Prochlorococcus marinus XMU1412: one gene and its partner. The main gene of each other region encodes a partner of the protein of the gene in region 2 in a complex. Links are inferred from orthologs where the notes say so. Each region holds a gene or a part of one and is shown on either strand. Other genes may lie near its edges. The genes, in order: pheT and pheS.

The links.
Region 1: the proteins of pheS (region 2) and pheT are in contact, whole or in part, in a crystal structure (PDB 6P24), measured with the Escherichia coli proteins. The link is inferred for Prochlorococcus marinus XMU1412 from one-to-one orthologs.

The regions. Positions count from the first base shown.
Region 1 is NZ_JAAORJ010000002.1:384,133-387,509, forward strand. Bases 340-3,377 are described here. They hold pheT (phenylalanine--tRNA ligase subunit beta), read right to left. Parts: upstream 3,062-3,377; coding sequence 617-3,061; downstream 340-616. Other genes in these bases: HA152_RS04955 (hypothetical protein), read right to left, coding at 340-511; rpmG (50S ribosomal protein L33), read left to right, coding at 3,163-3,357; rpsR (30S ribosomal protein S18), read left to right, coding at 3,370-3,377. Outside these bases: more of HA152_RS04955, read right to left, coding at 263-339.
Region 2 is NZ_JAAORJ010000004.1:220,984-224,266, forward strand. The notes cover bases 335-3,278. They hold pheS (phenylalanine--tRNA ligase subunit alpha), read right to left. Parts: upstream 2,339-3,278; coding sequence 1,331-2,338; downstream 335-1,330. Other genes in these bases: cbiT (precorrin-6Y C5,15-methyltransferase (decarboxylating) subunit CbiT), read left to right, coding at 335-339; HA152_RS07625 (NAD(+) kinase), read right to left, coding at 353-1,261; surE (5'/3'-nucleotidase SurE), read left to right, coding at 2,408-3,217; HA152_RS07640 (DUF3611 family protein), read right to left, coding at 3,197-3,278. In the rest of the region: more of cbiT, read left to right, coding at 1-334; more of HA152_RS07640, read right to left, coding at 3,279-3,283.

The DNA of each region.
Region 1 (3,377 bases), on a different replicon or contig from region 2:
AAAAATAAAAATTTCTTTGTATAGCAATTCTTAAATAAGACTTATTATAAGTCTATTGTATAGTCTCAAAATAGATAAGTAAGATAAATAAATTAATCGATTTGAATGAATCATGCCCAAACTGCTTAATGCCTGGGAAAAATTAAAAATTGAATAATAAATCAATAAATTATGTCCTTTAAATGTCCAAGAAATTAATAAGGGCTAGAAAGCATTGCTATAAGGGCTTTTTATGAGCCTCCGTACTGCCTTAAAGACAGTACTACTTAGATTGAAGCTTTTCAGTGGCAGTTTGTTTATCAATACTAGGTACATCACTTAATCCATTAGCATCAAACCAAGGGGCGCTCGCCCAATCAAAGCCTTCGCCAAAAGTATTATCTGGTGCAGTTACATACCAATGACATGATGCATCTGGTATATCAACAGCACATTTTGACCAATCATCTGACCACTGAGGGACCTGTACCCACAGCACTGAAGATAGAAGTAGAGATATCAGATTAATCATGAACTTTATCATACAACATTAATTACTTTTATAGGATTATTATCTATCTAATATAAGAATCATATATAGACTAGTTTATGGTCTCATATGAGAATAATAATACGATTAATTTCTCAGTTTTGTGTTAAAGCATTTTTCAACATTAGAAATGATATTTGAATGTATTGATGTAATGTCTGAATCAAGTAATGTTTTATCTTTATCTCTATAAGATAATCTAAATGTATAACTTATATGATCATCTCCAAATTTAGAATCTTCAAAAACATCCAGTAAATTTACATCCTCTAAGAGATTTTTTCCTGTTTTTCTTATTTGTGATGTTATTTCGCTAATTAAAAATTTCTTACTGAAAACAAAATTAATATCCCTTTCCATTTTCGGAACAGTTGCGTATTGCTTATATATTGGAATCCATTTATTTTTTCTTGTACTAGCTCCTAAGAGGTTAGAAACATTTATATTAAATAAATAAACTTTTTTTAATGACTTCTTTTCTAATATTAGTTTGGGATGTATTTCACCAAAATAACCTGCATCTTTCCCTTCAATAACTAATTTCGCTGTTCTTCCTGGATGAAGAAAATCAATTGAATCAGTAGGTTTATCATCAATCTTTATGTTCAAGCAAGATAAAGCCTCTTTTAACTTTCCTCTGGCCTGGAAATAATTAAGATCGTTATCCTTACCCGAATTTACCCATTTCCCAAATTTTTTATTTCCATAAATCGCACCATTCAAAACTTCTTCTTGAATGAACTCAGTTTTATTTTGAAAAACATTTCCAATTTCAAATATATAACAACTTGATTGTCCAGCTTTTATATTACGGTTCACTATCTCCAAATGTTCTTTCCAGATATTATCTCTAAGACAGCTTGTTTCTAATAACAAAGGATTAGAAATCTTTATAAGTTTTTCATCATCTTCAGGAACAAGAGAGTAGCTTAGTACCTCGTTAAAACCATTTTCTATAAAACCATTTTTTACTTTTCTCAATGCCAACTGTTCTGATGACAATTTTCCAGGTTTAATTGGATTAGGAAGTTTTAAGTCGAATCTGTCATACCCTATTAATCTAGCTATTTCTTCAATTAAATCTATTTCTCTTATTAAATCATGTGATCTATTAGGAATTACTGCTACATCCCAGCCATATTCTTTATTCTTTAAAGTACAACCTATGAGTGTTAATTTATCAACTATTTCATTATCAGATAAATTTCTTTTTTCATATTGATCGTTAATTACTAATGGACCAAGAATTTTATGTATTCGATTTCTCCGTAGTTTAATAAATATATCCTCATTACTTATTAAATTTGAAGTATTGATGATTGGTGAATTAATAGAAAAATATTTTTCTAAAAGATTAATTGCCCTTGTTACTGCAATTATTGTATTTTTTGATGAAATCCCTTTTTCATACCTGCTGCTAGATTCTGTTCTTATGCCAACCGCCTTGGAAGATTTTCTTATAGAAACTGGATTAAAAACAGCGCCTTCAAGGTAAATAGATGAGGTAGTATTACCTACAGAAGTCTCTAAACCGCCAATAACCCCTGCAATAGCTACCGGTTTATCGCAACAAGTAATAACTGTGATATGGTCATTTAAGTCATATTCTTTACCATCTAAGCAAATAAGGCTTTCATTATTCTTGCCTTTTCTTACAGAGAAATCTTCTGGACAAACTTCCTTACCAATTAAGTTTGACAGTTTATCTTTATCAAACGCATGCAAAGGTTGACCTTGTTCTAAAAGAATATAATTTGTCAAATCAACTAGAAGATTAATAGATTTTATACCTGATTTTTCTATACGGTCTTTAAGCCAATTTGGCGATAATTTCTCTCCATTTACTCCATCAATGCAGCTTATTGTATAAATGCAATTAGATTCTATAGCCTGTGGACAAAGTTTAATTCCCTTAAGTAAATCAATGCTGTATTTATGGTTTAATTCTGGAAAATTTAAGGTGGATTCTAAAAGGGCAGAAATTTCACGGGCTATACCAATAACAGACATTCCATCAGGTCTATTAGCTGTAATAGCTAAATCATATATAAAATCATTTAATTGAAGCAAGTCAGACGCTGGAGTACCCAATTCATGATTTAGAGCCAAATCATCATCAATTATCTCTATCCCTTCGCTAGAGTCTTCTAAACCCAGTTCCTGCAGTGAACATATCATTCCTTCACTAATTACACCTCTAATTTCACTTCTTTTAATAGTTAAATCAACTGCATTTAATTTCGCGCCAACAGTAGCAACATAAACATAAATATTTGGTTTAATATTGCGCGCACCACAGATAATTTGTAAATTCTTTGAATTACCAATATCGACTTGGCAAATTGAAAGTTTGTCAGATCCTTCGTGTTTTAAAACAGATAATACCTTACCTAAAACAACACCATTTACATTTTTTGAACAATCTTCTAATGATTCAACCTCAAATCCACCAATAGATAATTTCTCAGAGAGATCTTCAGGAGTAGAAGTAATTTCTACTAAATTTTTCAACCAATTTTGAGAAACTTTCATATATATTTTTTAATCAATGATGATAAAAGAAATAAGTATATCTTCAAAAAAGTTTGTTGAAGATGTACAATAGAAAATTATACAATAAAGTATTAATTAAAATGGCCAAAAAAGGGACAAGAGTTGTAGTGACCCTGGAATGTACTGAAGCTAGAACAAGCACAGATCCTAAGAGATCAAATGGTGTCTCAAGATATACTACTGAAAAAAATCGTAGAAATACAACCGAAAGATTAGAACTAAAAAAGTTTAATCCTCATTTAAACAGAATGACAATTCACAAAGAAATTAAGTAATCAAATCAAATCATGCCTAA
Region 2 (3,283 bases):
GTTAAACCAAAATTTATTTGTGAAGAAGACATAAATAATATCTTGAATACAAAAAATTTAAGTCCTTTTGAAAAACCTAATAGATTAGTAATTGGAGGCTGTGATAAAAAGACTAAACTTCATATTATTAATTCCTTAGATCAGTGGATGAGTATTGGAGATATTATCGTTATCCCAATAATTGACTTTCAAACTATTAAAGAATTGAAAGAGGAATTAGAAGATAAAAATTTCAAAACAAATTTAAATTTAATTCAGACCTATAAAAGCTTAAGTATTGCCGAGGGAATGAGATTAGAACCAAATAATCCTGTTTTTTTATTAAAAGGGAAAAAATAAATTCAAATAATTGTTATTTGTTAGGTTTAGCTACATGGGGCAAACCCCAACCTAATTTATTTCTTAAAACTTGGAAAAATTCATGATCTTCAAGTCGAATAAACTTTACTGAATGTTTACTTTTTCTTATTAAAACTCTATCTTCAGGCCAAACATAACAACCAGCATTTCCATCAACAACCATTACCAACCTTTCAGGAGTTGCAGGGAAAACAGTTACTGGTTCTGAATCATTAAAAACTAGCGCCCTTGAGGCCAACGAATGTGGCGCAATTGGAGTTAATTGTACTACTGGACAATCAGGTGTAATAACTGGTCCTCCAGCACTAAGAGAATATGCGGTAGAACCAGTTGGAGTAGATAAAATTACTCCATCAGCTGAAATATCCACAGGTGCATGTCGCCCTATAGAAATCTCAAAGTGACACATACTTGTTAGAGGTTCTCTATGAAGAGCCATCTCATTAAGGCAAAGAGACTCCCATCTCCTCTGATCATTCCTCATTACACTAATAATAAAGCAAGTTCTTTCTTCAATATCCCAATTTCCAGCAATTATTTTATCTATAGCCTCATCTAGGTTAGATAAGTAAGCTTCCGCAAGAAATCCTAAATGACCAGTATTTATTGTAAGAATTGGAATTTTAGCAGGTGCCGTTTGCCTTGCAGCAGAAAGTACAGTCCCATCTCCGCCAAGAACAATTGCAAATTCCATTGATGAATCAAACCCCTCAGGGACACAATTCGTATATCCCAAAGGACGAACATGTTGATCAGGATTTGCGAAACCGACCATCCCTCCAGAGCTACTAACTCTTACAACTTCAAAATTAGATTTTTCCAATTTTTTTTGAACAGAAGTTGCAGTTTGAACAGCTAGTTCCTTTCCATCATTAACGATTAGTCCTGCTTTACGTACCAATCAAAAAATTAAAACTAGGACTATCTTAAACTAATTTGTTGGACAATCCTAATTTAAAATTAAATACTATTAGAACTGTTCTAAGAATCTAATATCATTTGTATAAAATTTTCTGATGTCGTCGATCTGATGTCTCACCATACAAAATCTCTCAACTCCTAATCCTGCTGCAAAACCAGTCCATTTCTCAGAATCCATCCCTAATTTTTCTAACACCTTTGGATCAACCATTCCGCAACCCATTACTTCTAACCATTTACCTTTCCACTGGACGTCTACTTCTGCTGAAGGTTCAGTAAATGGGAAATAACTAGCTCTAAATCTTACAGGAATATCTCCAAAAAAGGCCTTTAAAAATGTAAGAACTGTTCCTCTTAAATGACTAAAATCAATATGTTCATCAATACATAAAACCTCAACCTGATTAAATACAGGGGAATGAGTAGCATCAACAGCATCTCTTCTATAAACTCTTCCGGGGGCAATAATTCTTACTGGAGGAGGGTTTTTCTCTAAGTATCTTATCTGAACAGGGGAAGTATGGGTTCTTAAAAGTCGATTTTCATCCAAGTAGAAAGTATCCTGCATATCTCTTGCAGGATGATTTTTGGGTATGTTGAGAGACTCAAAATTATAAAAATCAGTTTCTATTTCAGGTCCACTTTCAACTGAGTATCCTAAACCACAAAAAATATCTATTATTTCGTCTTGAGTTGAAATCAAGGGATGTTTATTCCCAGGGGGGGTTCCAATTGAAGGGATAGTTACATCAATTTTTTCTTTTTTAATCTTTTTATCTAAGGCTTCGCTGTTTAGTTTATTTTTTCTTTCAGTTATTAGTTCCTGCAAATTTATCTTTATTAAATTTGCCTTCTGGCCAATAATTGGTCTATCAGTAGCAGATAATTGACCCATTGTTTTCAAAATAATTGATAAATCACCTTTTTTTCCTAGCAAAGAAACTCTCAATTGATCCAGTTCTTCATGAGTATTAGAATTATCTATATTATTTTTTGCTGTTAGAGAAAGATTATTTAGTTTTTCCTCAATTTGACTTAATGATTCAATTTGACTCACTGATATAGTAAAAATAAGTATTACTTGTATCTTACTTAAATATCGTCCATAAATAAAATGTCTTGATTAATGAAACCGTTAAATATATTAATTAGCAATGATGATGGTGTTTTCGCAGCGGGGATAAGAGCTTTAGCAAAATCAGCCCAAAAAAGAGGACATAAGGTAAAAGTAGTATGTCCTGACCAAGAAAGATCAGCTACTGGTCATGGTCTTACTTTACAATCCCCATTAAGAGTGGAAAAAGCTGACGAATTATTTGGAGAGGGTATCGAAGCTTGGGGATGTTCCGGCACACCTGCTGATTGTGTCAAATTAGCACTATCTGAACTCTTGGATCATAAACCTGATCTGGTACTATCCGGCATAAATCACGGACCCAATTTAGGGACAGATATTTTTTGTTCGGGCACAGTTGCTGCGGCTATGGAAGGCACTTTAGAAAATGTTCCTTCCATGGCAATAAGTGTTGCTAGTTTTAAATGGAAAAATTTTGAATTTGCTGGAGAAATTGCAATGAATATTGCCGAACAAGCAATTAACGACAGTTGGCCAGCGTCACTTTTATTAAATTTGAACATACCCCCCTGCGAAAAAAACAAGATAAAAGAATTATCCTGGACAAGATTATCGGTAAGAAAATATAAAAATCAATTTTCCAAAAGGGAAGACCCGAGGGGTGATGATTATTATTGGTTAGCAGGTGAAGTCGTTTTAGATCTTAAATCGAAAGGTTACGGTCCTAAGAATTGGCCCAGTGACGTATCTCAAATACAAGAAAATAAAATATCTATCACACCTGTAGAACCAGATTTATTTTGGAGAGGTAATTTAGATGACCTACCTAAAATTAATAATTCATTTGTAAATCCTTCTTAAAAGCCATAAAGAAAAGCAAAGTCCAAAAAAATGGGCAGCGATAACTTGCGTGTTACTGAGAACTGA